2 regions of the Virgibacillus sp. FSP13 genome follow, and region 2 is predicted to be linked to the other one. Evidence: predicted binding sites of a transcription regulator. Region 2 holds the regulator's gene; the other holds the start of a gene.
The links. The regulator CtsR, encoded in region 2, represses protease genes until heat stress. The targets are predictions, from matches to a motif close to ATGGTCAATAAAGGTCAAACA.
Positions count from the first base shown of each region.

Region 1 (11,796 bases), on a different contig from region 2:
CCAGGTATACCTGCCCATTCATATAAGAAATAAGCAATTCCAGACTCTTCCATGTTGAATCCTTTTTCCTCACTCAAATAAGTCGGCGCCCAGTCAAGCACACCATACCTAACGAAATAAACAAAGACATTCGCAATCGCAATTGCCCAAACCCATTTATTATTTAAGACATACTTAAACAGAATTTCTTTTGTTGTCAGCTCCGTTTCGAACGTTTTCTTAGACTTACTTGGATAATCATTTCGATATTCTTCTATTGGTGGTAATCCAACCGATTGAGGGGTATCACGCATTAAAACAAATGCAAGTACAGCAACAATAATTGCTACGATTGCTGGTAGGATAAATACACCTTCATATCCCACGTAAGATGCCCCAAGATATGTTGAAATGAGTGAAACTCCGGCAATCGCAAGCGGCGCCATAAGGCCTCCCCCAACATTATGGGCTACATTCCATATAGCTGTTTTTCCACCTCTCTCACTAACACTAAACCAGTGAACAAGTGTCCGACCAGATGGTGGCCATCCCATTCCTTGAAACCATCCATTTATAAACAACATAACAAACATAATTGCAACAGATGAAGTAAAGAAAGGAACAAATCCCAATAAAAGATTAATAATTGCTGATAATACTAAACCAGTGGCTAAAAAATACCTCGCATTACTTCGATCAGATATGGTTCCACTTACAAATTTACTTATTCCATAGGCAATGGAAATAGCGGATAGCGCTAAACCCAATTCTCCTTTTGTATAACCTTGTTCCGTTAAATACGGAATTGCCAATGAAAAGTTTTTGCGAATTAAATAGTATGCTGCATACCCAATGAAGATCCCTATAAAAACTTGAAGTCTGAGCTTTTTATATTCAGAGTCAATTTTTTCTTCTGGTAACCTTTCAACTTCAGGTGCAGGTTTTAAAAAGTTTCGCATATATAAATCCTCCTTTTGTATAACAACGTTGTTCAATCTAATCACTAATCAGGAGAATTGTAATAGAACATTTCCATGTCCAACTATTATTCCACCTAAATAATTCTTTTTTAATGACCAGTTATTTATTACTTTTCATCCCTCCTTATTTTAAAAATTGGACACATTAAAAAGACCATACTTTAATAAGCACTTTCCTCGTAGGAATAGCGCATATCAAGTATGATCTCCAAATCTCCAACATACATTAACTTTTCATTTTTTATATTATCTCTTTTTGAAAGCGCCGTCAACATTTTTTGACTATATTGTGAACACTATAATTTCGTGACATATATATCACATTGGATATAAGATTATAATGGACTCAAACATCAAAAAACTAGGTGATGTACCATGGTCAAGTCCTATTAGGGATAAACATTCTTCTGGCTATTATTTGGGTGGGTAACATTTTTTTTGTTGACTAGGGCATCTATCCAGCAGTTAAAAAAATGCAATCTCTGAACAACGTAGATTCTTAACATATTAATTAGGCTACATACCATCATTGGGTCTTTGGACTATTATTTGCTTGTGGCATATGGCTAATTGGTTAAAAAACAATCTTACAGCCTTAAATTAATATAAAAAAGGAAAGGATCCCTAAATGAGAGGATCCTTTCCTTTTTATATTTTTCTATGTCATTTACGCTAAGCGCGCCCGGAGGGATTCGAACCCCCGACAGACTTGGTACCGGAAACCAACGCTCTATCCAACTGAGCTACGGGCGCATGCAAAAGAAAAATTAACGCGACAAAATTTATTATAACGCCATAACGAATCAGATACAAGCCCTTTTTCCTAATTTATGAACATATAGCTATTACAAATTAATTATTATTTTTTTGAGAAAAAAGAGAAAAAGTCTAAATTATGATTTTTACATGTATAATATATGTTAATTCAAAAAAATCAAATTAATTAAAAAACCACTAAAAAGGAGGATACCATGCAAACCGAATCACCACTCCTAAACGTTCGTAATTTACATACACATTTCTTTACCAAGTCAGGCGTAGTAAAAGCTGTTGACGGTGTCGACTTCGATATTAAACCTGGTGAAACATTAGGGATTGTTGGTGAATCAGGATCAGGTAAAAGTATAACCGCAATGTCCATTTTAGGCTTAGTACCTTCCCCACCTGGAAAAGTTGTTGATGGCGAAATTCATTTTAAAGGGGAAAACCTACTCCATAAAACGGAAAAACAAATGCGCGAGATACGCGGTAAGGAAATAGCAATGGTTTTCCAAGATCCAATGACCTCATTAAATCCTGTTTTCACCGTGGAAAAACAAATGGTCGAAACTATTTTGGCGCATGAGAATTTTTCCAAGAAACAAGCAAGGGAACGAGCTGTTGAATTATTGGATTTGGTCGGTATTCCTGATCCGAAAAAACGATTAAAAAATTACCCACATGAATTTAGTGGTGGGATGCGACAACGCGTTATGATTGCGATGGCATTATCATGTAACCCTTCCCTGCTCATTGCTGATGAACCAACAACCGCTTTAGACGTCACTATCCAGGCGCAAATCCTGGAGCTTTTCAAAAAAATGCAGCAGGAACTCAATATGGCAATTGTCATGATTACACATGATCTAGGTGTTGTTGCTGAAGTATGTGACCGAGTAATGGTTATGTATGCAGGTAAACCAGTTGAATTCACCGATACTAAAAAACTATTTGACTATGGGAAGCATCCGTACACACTAGGTCTTATGAATTCAATCCCTAAAATAACCACAGAAAAACAGAAACTTGAAGCAATTGATGGGTTACCACCCGATTTACGTGCACTACCAAAAGGGTGTAGTTTCGCACCGAGATGTAAACATGTGATGGAAAGCTGTTTGTCAACTGACCCAGATTTAAAATCAGTTGACGATGATCATTTCGTTCGTTGTTTGTTATATGAGGAAGCAAAAAAGGCGGTATCAACATGAGTACATTATTAGAGGTTAAAAATTTAAAAAAGCATTTCCCATTAAAGGGACAAAAATTATTTTCAAAAGATAAACCTGTTCTTAAGGCTGTAGATGGTGTATCTCTTTCTATTCAATCCGGAGAAACATTAGGCCTTGTGGGCGAAAGCGGGTGCGGAAAATCTACAGCCGGTCGCACAATTCTTAAATTACTGGAACCAACAGAGGGCGAAATCCTTTTTAAAGGAGAAGATATCACATCTTTTCGTGGAGAGAAACTCCGCAAACTAAGAAAAGACATGCAAATCATTTTCCAGGATCCATATGCTTCATTAAACCCAAGAAAAACAATTGAACAAACAATTACCGAACCTATGAAAATATTTAATGTTTCAAAGGAAGACCGCAGCAAGAGGCTATCGCGCTTACTCGATGTTGTTGGGCTAAGTTCCTACCATAAAAATAGATACCCACACGAATTCAGCGGGGGTCAACGTCAACGGATCGGGATTGCCAGGTCACTTGCACTAGACCCTGAACTTGTCATTTGCGATGAGCCTGTATCAGCTTTGGATGTTTCGATTCAGGCACAGGTCATTAATTTAATGGAGGATCTTCAGGAGGAATTTAACCTTACATACATTTTTATTGCCCATGATTTAAGCGTTGTGCACCATATTAGCGATCGTGTTGCTGTTATGTACCTGGGAGAACTCGTTGAAACCGGAGAAGTCCAAGAACTTTATCAAAATCCGAAGCATCCGTATACACAAGCATTATTATCAGCTGTTCCAGAAGCAAATCCACACCAAGAAAAACAACGAATTATTTTGACCGGTGATCTACCCTCACCGGCAAATCCACCACAAGGCTGCAAGTTTCATACAAGATGTCCATTTGCAGAAGAAATCTGCCGCACCCAGGAGCCGACTCTCAAGAAAGTTTCAGCGACTGGACAAATGGCATCGTGTCATTTTGTTGAGGAGGTGGTTGAATAGAAAAATCCTCTACAATCCATTTATGTTGAACTAGTAAATCTGGTAAATCTCAGAAGGGGGAACAATTCATGAAAAAGCGTAATTTACTATCACTGTTTGCTTTACTTTTATTTATTGCGTTAGTCGTTAGTGCTTGTAGTAGCGATACAAGTTCAAAGGATACGGATACGTCCGACGATAGTGGAGATGACACTGCAAAAGCCGAGGAAACAGATGGAGAAAAAACCCTTATATTCGGGCGTGGAGCTGATTCCATTCAATTGGATCCATCAAAAGTAACGGATGGCGAATCTATTTATGTAACCAATCAAATCTATGATACGTTAGTACGTTATGAAGAAGAAAGCACAGAAGTACGACCAGCCTTAGCATCGGAATGGAATGTATCAGATGACGGTTTAACTTGGACCTTCCAATTACGTGATGACGTTAAATTCCATGACGGTAATGACTTTTCCGCAGAGGACGTTGTATTTAACTTTGAACGTTGGGCAACATCAGCCGAATTTATTTACTATGGTTATATGTTTGGTGCTTCAGAAGATGATCTTGGTGGAATTATCGAAAAAGTTGAAGCTACTGGTGACTACGAGGTTACAATCACACTATCGGAACCAAATGCTCCATTCCTACAAACATTAGCGATGCCGCCATTTGGTATTGCAAGTCCAGAAGCAGTTGAGGAGTATGGTGAAGACTATTTTAAAAATCCAGTTGGAACGGGACCATTTGTTTTTGATGAATGGGTTCCAGATGACAGTATAACGGTTACGAAGAACGAGGATTACTTTGGTGAAGTTGCCAATGTTGATAAAGTAATTTTCCGTACCATCCCAGATAATGGTGCTAGATTTATGGAGTTACAGTCCGGATCAATTGATATGATGACAGGACTAAACCCTCAAGACATTCAAACAACCGAAGATGATGAAAACTTGCAAATTATTCGCAGGCCTTCGATGAATGTGAGCTATATGGCAATGAACACAGAAAAAGAAGGGCCAATGACAGAAAAATTAGTACGCCAGGCAATTAATTTAGCAATTGATAAAGAAAAACTTATTACATTGTATGAGGGAATTGGAAAAGCAGCTAAAAACCCACTTCCACCATCATTATGGGGATTCAACGATGATGTTGAAGATTATGGCTATGATGTAGAAGAAGCAAAAGCATTACTTGCTGAAGCAGGATATGCGGATGGATTTGACATAAAGCTATATACATTTGCTAATCCAAGACCATACATGCCACAACCGAAAGTAACTGCTCAAGCGATTCAGGAAATGTTGAAAGAAGTAAATATTAACGTTGAAATAGTTGAAAATGACTGGGATACCCATTTAGCAGCAACAGAAAATGGTGAACATGATATGGCATTCTTAGGCTGGACTGGCGATAATGGTGACCCTGACAACTTCTTATACGTTTTACTGGACAAAGACAATGCCAAAATGGGGTCAGCAGGAAACATTGCTTTTTATAAGAGTGATGAGATCCATGATTTATTAAAGCAAGCACAGACAGAAATGGATCAGGATAAACGTACAGAGCTTTATTTAAAAGCACAAGAAATCATTCATGAGGATGCACCATGGTTCCCAATCGCACATACAACACCACCAATTGCGGCAAATAAAAGTGTTGTTGATTATGTGCCACACGCAACTGGCAGTGAACCATTTAACTTTTTAGATATTAAATAGCAGTTTTTCTAACAAATAATTATTTTCCTAATGGAGGGAAATTCTAGAGACCTGTAGTTAGATACAGGTCTCTGGAGAAAACTCCAACTAAACGGAGGAATCGAACCATGCTAAAATTCATTATTCGAAGACTATTCATGCTTATCCCCGTGCTGATCGGTGTCTCCATTCTCACATTTTCTCTTATTCATTTAATACCAGGTGACCCCGCCAGAAGTATGCTTGGTGAAAAGGCGACTGAAGCCCAGCTCGAATCATTACGCGCTGAACTTGGATTAAATGACCCGTATATCGTTCAGTATGGTCGGTTTTTAGGGGATATTTTACAAGGTGATTTGGGCGAATCTGTCCAATCAAAGGAAAATATTGCATTTGAACTATTACATAAATTGCCTGCAACAATTGAATTAACAATTTTTGCAATGATTCTTGCCATTGTAATCGGTATATTAGCTGGTGTTATTGCTGCTGTTAAACAATACTCCTGGTTTGACAATATCAGCATGACTGGCGCTTTATTCGGTGTATCATTGCCCATTTTCTGGTTAGGATTAATGATGATTTGGTTGTTCTCGGTAAAACTGAATATTTTACCACCATCAGGAAGACTAACAGCAGGCATTGAACTTAATACGATCACAAATTTTTATTTATTAGATAGTATTTTAACCGGTAATTGGCTCGCCTTTAAAGATGCTTTTTTACATTTATTAATGCCAGGTCTTGCACTTGGAACTATACCAATGGCGATTATAGCTCGCATGACTCGTTCAAGTATGTTAGAAGTTATGCGTCAAGATTTTATCCGAACAGCTAGTGCAAAGGGACTTAGAAAGCATCTGGTTGTCTTTCAGCACGCATTAAAAAACGCATTTTTACCAGTGTTAACGGTAATCGGCTTGCAATTCGGTCTATTGCTTGGTGGCGCTGTACTAACGGAAACAATTTTTTCATGGCCTGGTGTAGGACGTTATGTCTATCTTGCCGTGCTCGGCCGGGATTATCCTGTCGTACAAAGCACCATATTAATTATTGCAACCATATTCGTTTTAGTAAATTTACTAACTGACATTCTTTATAAATATGTGGATCCAAGGATACGATTTGATTAATGTTATTTCCTTCTAACTACTGAAAACAGAACTCTTATTATGAAAGGATGTGCAATACATGTCACTTCAACCAAATCCTATACCAGATCCGGACTCCATTAAAACGAATGAAACTGAACAACCGAAGTCAAGTCGATTATGGGTAGACTCATTAATGCGAATTATTAAAAGCAAAACTTCCTTTATTGGGTTATGTATTATTTTAATACTCATTTTAACAGCCATATTTGCGCCAATGATTGCAACACATAGTCCAACAGATCAAAATATTATTGATCGATACATGGCTCCATCGTCTGATCATTTACTTGGTACAGATGAGCTTGGACGTGATATATTCAGTCGAATTGTGTATGGATCACGCATTTCCATACAAATTGGTGTAATTGCTGTTGGTATCGCGATGATTGTTGGTGTTCTATTAGGTGGTATAGCTGGCTATTTTGGGCGATGGGTCGACCAGATAATCATGCGAATTATTGATATTATGATGGCTTTTCCTAGTATCCTTTTAGCGATTGCTCTTGTGGCTGTACTTGGTCCCAGCTTACGTAACGCAATGATAGCCGTTGGGATTGTTGGTGTACCACAGTTTGCCAGAATTGTTCGCTCGGCAGTTTTATCTGTCAAAGAAACGGAATATATCGAGGCAGCAAAAGCCATTGGAGCTAAACATGGTAGAGTTTTAATGCAGCACGTCCTACCAAATTGTGTTGCCCCGATAATCGTTCAGGCTACACTAAGTGTTGGTACAGCAATCTTAGATGCAGCTGGTTTAAGCTTCCTAGGTCTTGGAGCGCAACCACCAACACCCGAATGGGGGGCAATGTTAAGTGACGGGCGTGCGGCACTACAGAACGCACCATGGGTAGTAACATTTCCGGGACTCGCTATCTTCTTCGTTGTCCTTGGATTTAACCTATTTGGTGATGGATTGCGCGACGCATTAGATCCAAGGTTAAAACAATAGTGACATTTCTGATAATAATATTGTATGATTAAAGGTAAAGCAACTGCTTTACCTTTTTCTTTTTTTAAAGGCTGTTTTAAAAAGTGAGGTGTAACCAGATGACAAAATATATTCCTGTTTTAATTTGTGTGTTTTTCGCATTTATCCTATTTTTCATATCCTTCAATGGTTCTGCAGACAAGCATATAAATACGTACCCCAATCTTCCAGCACCGATTGGCGAAGAAAAGATTTTAATCACATCTGCTGGTCAAGCAGCTGAAGGAACAATACTGCTAACAATTGCTGAAAACCTAAACCTTGAAGCCGATTATCGTCCGCGGGCTTTGGCAACTGATCTTTATGATTATCAAAGTGTTGTCATTCTCCTTGGGTTCAGTGCGAACGGATTGGCGCAAACCCCTAGATCCTTTGTAGAAGAAGTATCACGAACAGAACAGATCGTAAAAGAATCAAAACGAATGGAATTGCCGATCATTCTTGTTAATCTTTCTGGAGGACATCGTGAGGATAAAGAAACAATAAAACTTTTCAACGAGACAGTTCCTTATGCCGACTATTATATCGGATTAAAAAATTTAAGACATCCAAATCAATTAGTATCCACACTCAAAGCTCATCATGTGCCAACAACATTGGTTACACAGTTAGACGATATATCTACACCCTTCAACTCGGCATTTCGATAATGGTCATATTTATAAGAAAGGCCTGATATTATGCTCAAAGAAAAAAGTTATTCCTTAATTGGTTTTCTAGGGCTTCTATTCCTTACATATGGTGAATTGTTCCCAACCTTTATTCCGAACTGGTCCCTATTTATTAGTGACAACATTAACGAGAGTATCGTGATGCATGATAGTGGACAACTATTGGTAACTGCTTTTGCTTTCATAGCAAAATATGTACTGATTTACTTTTTCATTTATTTTGGTTCCATGTTGCTTGCCCACGCCATTACGAGACAGGTAGAATCTATTCGTTTTTCCTTATTGTTTATCAGCATAACGATGATAGCCATCACTTTGTTTAACCAAATTTATCATGAACACTTTTCCTATCTTGGCCATATGGTAACGATCGGAACAGTTATTCTTCTTAACCTATACATACCGAAGCAAAAGCATTTTTATTTTATTTTTTCAATCGTTCTTTTTCTCATTTTAATGGCCAGCGAATGGCTGCAACTGATTCCTGCACTGTCCCAATTTGGGTTTGGGACTAATGATATGGCGGTGAGTATTAAAATTGCCGACAGCTATTTTACCGAAAATAGATTGTACAACACACTGGCAACGATCTTTTTTGTTGCCTTTCTAACCATTGCTGTCATTTTAAGCTTCCTCATTCATCTTGTAAATAAACAATTTTACACATTAAAAAAATATCAACAGCAAGAAGAAGAATTAAAGGAGACGCGCATTGCACTCATTGAATCATCTGTTTATCAGGAAATAAATACATTAGTACATGATTTAAAAACACCATTGGTAACGGTGGAAGGATTGACCTCACTGATAAATTTAAAAATGCAGCCAACAACAGACACCTATGTACAAGAGTATTTCAACCGCATGGACAAGTCATTAGAAAAAATGAAGGATATGATATCGGAAATTCTCTATGAAAATATCAAGCAGCAAATTCCTGTTCAAGAATTACTGGAATATGTTACAAGTCATCTTGATCTGAATGAACAACAAGTTGATTTAGTAATCAATGTTCAGGAAAACGTGCCACCGATCTATGTTAATAAAATTCGGTTTTCCCGTGCTATCTCGAATATTTTAGAAAATGCGATTACATCTTTTTCCGGAAAAGCAGGATATATTCACATCCATGTCAAAAGAGTAGGTAGTGGTATTTTACTTCGCATACAAGATAATGGACCTGGCATCCAGTCATCCCATTTAAAAAATATTTGGCAAGACGGTTTCAGCACAAAAAACTCATCTGGAATTGGACTTTCTTTTGTCAAAAAGGTAGTAGAAAATCATTGCGGAAGTATTACGGTCAACAGTATTCCTGGAAGCCATACACAAATGAATATTTTACTTCCGATCCATAAAGAGGGTGAAAAAGTAAATGGGTACAACCATTCTAATAGTCGATGATAATGAAGATATACGTTTTACATTAAAAGAGATATGTCATTATGCAGATTGGGGGGTATTAGAAGCAGCGACAGGTAAACAGGCGATTGATTTGTATACAAAAATGAACCCTGACCTTGTTTTATTGGACTATCACATGCCAGATTGGGACGGAGTAAAAACGACAAAAGCAATACGTAATGTAAGTCAAACGGTGCCAATTATTGTGTTAACAGTTGATGAACGTCAAGAAATAGCAGATACCTTTCTTAATGCTGGAGCAACCGATTTTGCCTTAAAACCAATTAAAGCTCCCGACCTACTTTCACGTATCCGGATCAACTTGAAAATCGGTAGACTGACGGAAAATCAAAATAGTGTATTTGTTGATAAAGGAATCAATCAAGCCACACTCATGTCGATCAAAAATTATTTGATTCAGCAAGATAATCCCTCGACAATTAATGATATTCAACAAGCATTGCCGATTGCTTATCAAACCGTACATCGCTACTTAATTTACCTTGAAGGAAAAGGTGAAGTGGAAGTAATTTCGAAATACGGGAAAAAAGGACGTCCAAAAAACACCTACAAATTTATTTAACTTCCTGCATGACGGTTTATATTCTTTATAAACGGGAATGATGGAAGGTGTATTTTATTATTGAACAAATTTGTCGATCGTTTTTGTTTGACCTTTTTTGACCTATTAGTTATGATAAAACTATCCAATCCAAATGGATCAATTTGAAGAATTAGGAGGATTTACACATGAATTTAATACCTACAGTTATTGAACAAACAAACCGTGGAGAACGTGCATACGATATCTACTCACGTTTACTTAAAGACCGCATCATCATGTTAGGAAGTGCAATTGACGATAACGTAGCAAATTCGATTGTTGCGCAATTACTTTTCCTAGAAGCAGAGGATCCTGAAAAGGACATTTCCATTTATATTAACTCACCAGGTGGCTCGATTACAGCTGGTATGGCGATATACGATACGATGCAGTTCATAAAACCAGATGTATCAACAATCTGTACTGGTATGGCAGCATCAATGGGGGCTTTCCTATTAACTGCCGGCGAAATTGGAAAGCGTTATGCACTACCAAATAGTGAAGTAATGATTCACCAACCACTAGGCGGTACACAAGGTCAAGCAACAGATATTGAAATTCACACAAGACGTATTTTAGAAATGCGGGAAAAACTAAATCAAATCATTGCCGAACGAAGTGGCCAACCATTAGAAGTGATTCAACGTGATACAGAACGTGACAACTTCATGACTGCAGCAAAAGCAAAAGAATATGGCTTGATTGATAAAGTTCTAGAACGCAAAGACGATAAATAATTTAAATCCCCTGACTAATTCCAGTCGGGGGATTTTCTTTTTCTATTTGCAAAAAACGCCTTGCAAGTCTATTACATCTTTGTTTCAGTAACAAATGTAACTAAATGTGTAATCGCAGCCTCTTCATCAGCACCATCACCAATTAACGTAATCGTTTCCCCTGTTCCAATCGCTAAACTCATTAATCCCATAATACTTTTCGCGTTAATTCGCTTGCCATCCTTTTCTAAAAATAAATGTGATCCATACCGATTTGCCTCCTGTACAAATCGTGCTGCAGGCCTTGCCTGTAATCCTGTTTCAAGTTCAACTGTCACTGATCGCTCAACCACTCTGATCATCCTCTCCAATGTTGTAAACGCTGTCATTATATCTCTTAATAAGCAAAACAATAGTAAAACACCCATCAGTCCTTGAGGTTAGTGTAAATCAAGATGTTCAGGTCCGTTGATTTCTAATTTTAAAAATGTAGAATGTTACGGACTTGAACACGATGCAAGGAAGAACTTCATTCATTTAAGAATACTGCTTATTAGGGCAGGATAAATTATCAACAATTGTACCATGAAAACTAATTAAAGTGAATACTTATTCAGTTTTCGATTAATTCACCGCTTCGAATTTTCTCAGCATACTCATCAATTTTT
Region 1 is NZ_JBSVKG010000013.1:58,243-70,038, reverse strand. Features, by position in the region: gene glpT (glycerol-3-phosphate transporter) at 1-938, opposite strand, end outside; tRNA gene ACW2QC_RS12380 (tRNA-Arg) at 1,637-1,712, opposite strand; gene ACW2QC_RS12375 (ABC transporter ATP-binding protein) at 1,931-2,929, shown strand; gene ACW2QC_RS12370 (ABC transporter ATP-binding protein) at 2,926-3,906, shown strand; gene ACW2QC_RS12365 (ABC transporter substrate-binding protein) at 3,975-5,612, shown strand; gene ACW2QC_RS12360 (ABC transporter permease) at 5,720-6,724, shown strand; gene nikC (nickel transporter permease) at 6,783-7,694, shown strand; gene ACW2QC_RS12350 (DUF6305 family protein) at 7,793-8,383, shown strand; gene ACW2QC_RS12345 (sensor histidine kinase) at 8,414-9,808, shown strand; gene ACW2QC_RS12340 (response regulator) at 9,780-10,391, shown strand; gene clpP (ATP-dependent Clp endopeptidase proteolytic subunit ClpP) at 10,559-11,149, shown strand; gene ACW2QC_RS12330 (HPr family phosphocarrier protein) at 11,221-11,481, opposite strand; gene whiA (DNA-binding protein WhiA) at 11,742-11,796, opposite strand, start outside.
Region 1: a site for CtsR is predicted at 10,476-10,496, ahead of clpP (ATP-dependent Clp endopeptidase proteolytic subunit ClpP). Genes of this name have one in related genera too.

Region 2 (8,721 bases):
AATCCAACTCGTTTTTCTAATACAGCCATCAATAATGGAACACGATTTGCATCAACACCTGTTGCCATTCGGCGTGGATTGCCAAAGCTTGAAGGAGAAATTAATGCCTGAATTTCAACTAACACCGGTCTTGTCCCTTCCATTGATGCGACAACAGTTGATCCAGCAGCACCATGTGACCGTTCTTCAAGAAATATTTCAGACGGATTTAATACCTCACGCAGACCCGCTTCTTTCATTTCAAAAATTCCCATTTCATTTGTGCTACCAAAGCGATTTTTTACACTACGTACAATACGATAAGTATGATGTCTTTCCCCTTCAAAATAGAGGACCGCATCAACCATGTGTTCGAGCATTCTTGGTCCGGCAATAGCCCCTTCTTTCGTGACATGCCCGACAATAAAAATCGGGATTCCGTTTGTTTTAGCTATTCTCATTAATTCACTTGTGCATTCCCGAACCTGTGACACGCTACCAGGAGCACTCGTGACTTCTTCGCGAAAAATTGTTTGAATAGAATCAATCACGACAAAAGATGGCTTTACGTGCTCAATGTGATTTGCTATATCATATAAGTTCGTTTCGGGCAAAACATATAATGAATCAGCGGTTACTCCAAGGCGATCCGCGCGTAACTTTGTTTGTCTGGCGGATTCCTCTCCCGAAATATAGAGTACAGGTAATTGCTTGTCTGCTAATTGAGATGATATTTGTAACAGTAATGTCGATTTCCCAATCCCTGGATCACCACCAATTAATACAAGTGAACCTGGCACAATTCCACCGCCAAGTACCCGATTAAATTCCTTCATCGTCGTTGTAATGCGCGGCTCTTTTTGAGATTCAATCGTTGTGATTTTTTCGGGTTTACTAGCATGTTTTCTCTCTCCTGATAACCCGCTCCGATTCTTAATAGTAGATGCTTCCATTTCTTCTACTAATGTATTCCAATTATTGCAACCAGGACATTTTCCCATCCATTTTGCAGATTCATAACCACAATCCTGACATACAAATTTTGTCTTCCGCTTTGCCACTCCATCCATCCCTTTCAATCTAACTCTATTGTATACGAATTACATAACATTAAAGTTACAACAATCTATCATTTTTATAAATTCTATTCCATATCTATGCCACAAACCCCAAACGGCAATTGTTAATACCTATACGCCGAATGCAGACAAAAAAACAATCATTTACACACAACTTTCGTACCAATAAAATAAGATCATACAGTTAGCTAAGGCAAACGTTTCTAATAATTGCCTTGACAACTCTGGTAAACCTAAAGACTGTTAAGATTGAGACTGCGATTACTTGCTTTATTGAGAACATTTGTTGATTTATATACAAAATGCGTAATAACTAAAAAATTGCTTCCTCGCCGTTCCGGAAATACACTACGCTTTCCGGGGGCGGCTGCTGAGCCTCCTCGTGCTAGGTGCTCGTCGCGTTGCAAGTAATTTCGATGAAGTAGCGCTCCTCGCAACTCGAAGCTTACTCGGTGGGAGTTTTGCTCGTCGCACTGCGGGGTCTCACCTAGGCCTTTCCTCCCCCAGGAGTCTCCGCGTATTTCCTCCACTGGTTTCGCATTTACTACCATTAACTGTAGTAGTATGTGTTCTGTCAAGTCGCATCCTATCGCTTCACTAGTCCGGGTGAGTGGAGGGTGGTGACTCCTCGAAAAAGAAAAGCACTTTTTCTTCGTGCGATGTATCGCTGACGAAGCCTTCCTTGTCCTGCGGGAATAGCACGTGTCCGAAGACCCCGCAGAGTGGTTTTCTCGAGGAGGCTGAGGCCGTGCCCGCGGAAAGCATCCACCCGGAACGATCCCGGACGGTGGGAAATGCGCGTACTTATAGAAAAGAGTCCTGCAGTCACAGCTTATTTAAATGCGATTAATCCAAAGTCAACTTAAGCAGTGAATATTCATCCTTCCACATTTTATCAAGGCATATTTGTCTATTTCACGCCGCAAAAGTTGAGTCATTAAGAATAAGCTTTTTTGGAAAAAGCCAGCAGGAACATCCTACTGGCTTTGATATATTCACACAAGCTCAGGTGTTTTTGTCTAGGCTAAAACGGTAAATTCACCTTTATTATTTAGCCCGATTTTTACCTTTTGCCCTTTGGCGATTGTTTCTTTCAGCAATTCTTCAGAAAGTAGGTCCTCAACGTTTTTCTGGATCGATCGACGCAATGGTCGCGCTCCATATTCCGGATCAAAACCGTCGCTGGCAATTTTCTCTAAGGCTTTATCTGTCACAGAGAAGTTAATATCCTGCTCTTTTAATCGTCGTTGTAATTGTTGTACCATCAACGTAACAATGTTTTTCATATGTTTTTTCTCTAATGAATGGAATACAATTGTTTCATCGATACGGTTAAGAAATTCTGGACGAAATGCCTTTTTTAACTCTTCCATTACTTTTGATTTCATATCACTATATTCTTGGCCCTCTTCACCAAGGTTGAAACCAACATATTTATTCCGCTTCAACTCACTTGCTCCAACATTAGAAGTCATAATTAACACGGTATTGCGGAAATCAACTACTCTACCTTTGGAATCTGTTAATCGGCCATCTTCTAATACTTGTAATAAAATATTAAATACTTCAGGATGTGCCTTTTCAATCTCATCAAGCAACACAACGGAATAAGGTTTTCTCCGTACTTTTTCGGTCAATTGTCCGCCCTCTTCATAGCCAACATAACCTGGAGGTGAACCTACAAGCCGAGATGTGGCATGTTTCTCCATATACTCAGACATATCAATTCGGATCATCGCATCTTCATCAGCGAACATTGATTCTGCTAGAGCACGTGCCAATTCTGTTTTTCCCACTCCTGTAGGTCCAAGGAAAATGAAAGAACCAATTGGACGTTTCGGGTCTTTTAACCCTGCCCGTGCTCTGCGAATTGCCTTTGAGACTGCTTTTACTGCTTCCTCCTGACCAATGACACGATCATGTAAAACATCTTCCATGTTTAACAATCGATCACTTTCGTCTTTTGTTAATTTCGCGACAGGAACTCCCGTCCATGTAGAAACAACAGAGGCAATATCCTCAACAACCACCTCAGAGCTTTCTTGACCTTGTTTTTCCTTCCATTGATTTTTAGTTGTTTCCAAATCTTCTCGTAAGCGTTGTTCGGAATCACGTAAAGATGCTGCTTTCTCAAATTCTTGGCTTTGTACCGCCGCATCTTTTTCTTTACGTACTTCTTCAAGCTTTTGTTCCAATTCTTTCAAATTTGGTGGAATCGTATACGACCGCAAGCGGACCTTGGAACCTGCTTCATCAATTAAATCAATTGCTTTGTCGGGTAAAAACCGATCTGTTATATAACGATCAGATAAATTGGCCGCAGCTTCAATCGCTTCATCTGTAATTGTTACACGATGGTGTGCTTCATAACGATCACGAAGTCCTTTTAAAATTTGAATCGTTTCCTCTAAAGTTGGTTCATCAACTTGGATCGGCTGGAATCTACGTTCTAATGCTGCATCTTTTTCAATGTATTTTCTGTATTCATCTAATGTTGTTGCACCAATACATTGAAGCTCACCACGTGACAGAGACGGTTTTAAAATATTAGATGCATCAATCGCGCCTTCCGCACCACCAGCACCTATTAATGTATGCAATTCATCGATGAACAAAATGATATTGCCTGCTTGACGGATCTCTTCCATCACTTTCTTTAGGCGGTCTTCAAATTCACCACGATATTTCGTTCCTGCAACAACTGTACCCATATCAAGCGTCATAACCCGTTTATCACGCAATATTTCTGGAACCTCATTGTTAATAATTTGCTGTGCCAGGCCTTCTGCTACAGCTGTTTTACCAACCCCTGGTTCACCTATTAATACGGGGTTGTTTTTGGTACGACGGCTTAGCACTTGAATAACGCGCTCAATTTCTTTGCTTCGACCAATGACAGGGTCAACATTTCCTTCTTTCGCTGTTGCAGTTAAATCCCTTGCAAGCGAATCAAGTGTCGGTGTATTAGCATTGGTTGATTGGCCCCTACCTTGGCGACCTGCTTGTGATTCGTTACTACCTAATAATTGTAGTACTTGTTGTCGTGCTTTATTTAAACTTACACCAAGATTATTTAAAACACGAGCAGCAACACCCTCGCCTTCACGGATTAGCCCTAACAATATATGTTCCGTTCCTACATAGGAATGCCCTAGCTTTCTTGCCTCATCCTGTGATAACTCGACTACCTTTTTGGCTCTTGGTGTGTAATGAATCGTTTGCATCGTCTGTTTACCAACACCAATAAGCTGCTCCACTTCTTGCTGAATTTTTTCCACTTCTAATCCTAGCGACTGTAACGCTTTAGCGGCAATCCCATCCCCTTCACGGACAAGTCCTAATAAAATGTGCTCCGTTCCAATATTGTTATGGCCGAGCCTAACCGCTTCTTCTTGTGATAAGGCTAAAACCTTTTGTGCTCTCTCGGTAAAACGTCCAAACATCATATAGTTGTCTCCTCCTATTTTTCTAATTTTAACCGTTCACGAATTAGCGATGCCCGTAGTACATCCCGTTCATTGGCAGTCAAATTTTTCTTTGCATATTGCTGTAGGAATCCCGGCTGTGTAAGAATCATTAATTCATTAAGTATATTTCTTGAGACATTCTCAATTAAACCTAAATCAATCCCAAGACGAACGTTTGATAAACATATTGCCGCTTCTTTTGATTCGATAATACGGCTATATTTCAAAACACCGTACGAACGATAAATACGATCTTCCAAGCGGGTACTTGACTGTTCCATTAATCTTGTCCTTGCTCGTCGTTCATGTTCAATCAATTGCTTTACAACACTTTGTAAATCTTCAACAATATCTTCTTCTGACTTTCCAAGGGTAATCTGATTGGAAATTTGAAAAATATTTCCTAGTGCTTCACTACCCTCTCCATAAATTCCCCGGACGACAAGACCTAATTGGTTAATGGCTGGGATCATTCGATTAATTTGTCGTGTCAATGCTAGTGAAGGAAGGTGCATCATAACCGAGGCACGCATTCCAGTCCCTACATTTGTCGGACAGCTTGTTAAATAACCCCTTGTTTCATCAAATGCATAATTAATTTTCTCCTCCAACCAATCATCAAATTCGAATGCCTTCTCCAATGCTTTGTCTAGTTGAAGTCCTGGAAAATAAAGCTGCATCCGGATATGATCTTCTTCATTAATCATGACAGAAACTTGTTCGTTTTTCGAAATAAGTGCAGCAGCAACCTGTTTATCTTTGGCTAGATGTGGACTAATTAGATGTTTCTCTACTAGAACCCGTTTTTCTGTTGACGTTAAATCTGGTATTGATATGAATTCAAAATCTTGATAGTCTTGAAATGATCTATGTGCATATTCTGTTTCAAAAAATTGGCGAACCTCTTCAAGCTCCTCCTTTTCAGCGATAAGTGGAAAAGAAACCTGATCAAAGTTACGTGCCAATCGAATTCTACTGCTTAAGACAATATCACTGTCTGGCCCCTCTTCACGCATCCAGGGACTAATAGCCTCATCCATGAAGTTCTGCAATGTCATGAATTATCACCCCGCATTTCCTTTTCTAATTCTTTAATTTTATCGCGAACGGTTGCCGCCTCTTCAAATGCTTCTCGGTCGATCAAATTTTTAAGTTCCACTTTATAATCGTCCAGTTGTTTTTTGGCATGCAAATCGCCGCCCTGACGTTTAGGGATTTTCCCTGAATGTTTTGTGTTTCCACTATGAACCCGGCGCAAAATCGGGTCCAAGCGATCAGCGAATGTATGATAACATGATGAACAGCCAAATTTCCCAATGCGTTTGAATTCGGAAAACGTCATTTCACACTGTGGGCATTGCAATTCCTTTGATGGTGTAAATGCAGATGAATTATTATGATTCCCCATTGGCGACGATTCAAAGTTAAATAAACCTGTCAATAAATCATGAAGGGAATAACCTTCTTCTGGGTCAGTCATATACCCTTTTTCCTTTGCGCAGATTTCACATACGTGGACTTCTATTTTATTTCCATTAGTTAACTGGGTAAAATGAACCGTGGCGGGGCGTTTATGACATTCTTGGCATTCCATTATTTATTTCCTCCTCCCTTATCTTGCCTATCATTACTTATTCAGATATTTTAACGTTGTCAACATTGCTGTTAACACACGTGCACGTACTTCATCACGAAGCGGCAATTGAAATGCTAATGTATTTCGGCCAATTGCACTAACCATAATTTTAGCTTCTCGCTCTGTAATTAACTTTTCCTCTAATAGCCGTTCTAAAACGTCAAGAGCCGCCTGTTGTGTCACGGTGGGATTAATCATTTCAATAATTTCATCAAGTAATTCCGATTTCTCTTGGTGCTTCACTCGAATGATTCGAATATATCCACCACCACCACGTTTACTTTCTACTATATACCCTTTTTCCACCGTGAACCTTGTATTAATCACATAATTTATTTGTGATGGAACACATTGAAATTGATCGGCTATTTCACTACGTTTAATTTCAATAGCATCTTGAGCTGCCTGCTGAAGTATTTGTTTTAAATATTGCTCAATAACGTCTGAGATGTTACCCATGACCCTCCTCCTCTTGTTCCAATGAGCTAACTCTTCGTTGTTAATATCGTAATCGTTTTGACTTTGACTATCTTTGACTATGTTTATATTATACGACAAATTACAAGAGATGCAAACACATTGTTCCTTTTTATTTTAGACAATGTTGGAGGAATCAAAACCCATTATGTAGAGAAAATAAGATTCATCAATGAAGCATATCATTTCTGTTTAATTTCTCTCTGCAATATTTTTTACAAACTTTAATTTGGAAATCCCCTCAAACAATGACATCCTATCCAGATCAGAGTCTTGATGTACCTTTATAAAAATACTTCTCAAGTCATTTTCAACCTTGACAATTTCCACCTTTTTGATCGTTACATGATATGATTCCATGACAGATACAATGTTACTAATTTGCAAATCTGGCAATGCCACAATTTCAATCAGCATCGACGAGCGCCCTCTCGTAAATAGCCTCTCAAAATTATTAAGAAAGATTAAACTCAGCAGGATTACAAGTGTTGTAAAAACAGCTGTAGCGTACATTCCAATCCCAACAACCAATCCTAACCCAGCCACAGCCCAAATTGAGGCCGCAGTAGTTAAACCACGGATTGTACCACCATAAACAATAATCGTTCCAGCACCAAGAAAACCAATACCACTAATAACATATGAAGGAATACGCGTTGGGTCAAAACGCACATTTTCATAGCTATCAATATAAGCCTCAAAGCCATATAGTGATAGCAACATCATTAAGCAAGAGCCAATCCCTACTAGTATATGCGTACGGAAACCGGCAGAGTGATTTTTCATTTCCCGCTCAAAGCCGATCAACCCTGATAATAGTAATGCAATAAATACCCGTAGCATAATAAGCAGAAAATGATCCCCAAATAGTTGATCAAAATTTATTGCCATTCACACTGCCTCCTTCACAATTAAATGTATCGCTTCATTTTACAGTAAAGTAATCAAAATAAACAGTCAAATTTTCATGAACATTAATTCCATATATATGATTGTTTTAAAGGAAATATTTTGTTAGAAAAGGGTTTTTGAGCTTAATTATAGAATAGGTATGTATGATAAAAAGTGGAATTCGATACGAGGTTCAGGTTAATGCGTATGAATTTGAATAATAGGAAAAGGGAGTTATATATGAGTCATAAATGGCTAAATTGGGCAAAACAGATCCAATCTTTATCCCAATCTGGATTAGCCTTTTCAAAGGACAAATTCGATATAGAGCGATATGAAGCATTACGCCAAATAAGTATAGAAATTATAGCAGAATATACCGATGTGGAAATAGAAAAGGTAAAGAATCTATTTGCCAGTGAAACAGGATATCAAACACCAAAAGTAGATGTTCGTGGTGTCGTATTTAAAGATAACAAAATTTTAATGGTTAAAGAAAAGATTGATGATAGATGGTCATTGCCCGGGGGATTTTGCGACATAGGTTTGTCTGCCTCCAAAAATGCTATAAAAGAAATAAAAGAGGAATCAGGCTACGATGTGAAAGCAAGAAAATTACTTGCCGTTTTAGATATGAACGATCACCCGCATCCACCACAGGCCCATCATTATTATAAAATATTTATTCGGTGTGAGATTATCGGTGGAAATGCAAATACCGGAGTAGAAACAAATGACATTAACTTTTTTCCAGCAAATGATTTGCCAATCCTATCTACTAGCAGAAATACAGAATCACAAATTAATATGCTATTTGATTTTTTAAGAGATCCTGATAAAGCTGCTGTCTTTGATTGACCTGTTCTGGTAATCCTACCATTACGTAAAGTTTACAATTTAAGAATTTAAAAATTATGTTCATTTTTTAAAGATGGCTCTTTTTAACCAAAATGGGATTTTAATGCTGATTTTTGCGCCTTCCTATAATGGAGTTAACCATTTAAAATTTTTGTTACGATGTGATAAATTGATTTAGGCTGATTTTGTTTCTTGAATATTTACCTCGCAGCCCATGTTCTGTAGTCTTTTATAAAATATTCTTTTTTTCTTTTCTTGGAAGATAGCCCCCTCCAAGTTCTTTTTATGGGGTTTTTGTTTACAATATCTGGGGAATGATTTCTAATAAGAAGTG
Region 2 is NZ_JBSVKG010000019.1:816-9,536, reverse strand. Features, by position in the region: gene radA (DNA repair protein RadA) at 1-1,040, opposite strand, end outside; gene clpC (ATP-dependent protease ATP-binding subunit ClpC) at 2,078-4,504, opposite strand; gene ACW2QC_RS14605 (protein arginine kinase) at 4,519-5,583, opposite strand; gene ACW2QC_RS14600 (hypothetical protein) at 5,580-6,119, opposite strand; gene ACW2QC_RS14595 (CtsR family transcriptional regulator) at 6,153-6,620, opposite strand; gene ACW2QC_RS14590 (MgtC/SapB family protein) at 6,831-7,529, opposite strand; gene ACW2QC_RS14585 (NUDIX hydrolase) at 7,770-8,387, shown strand.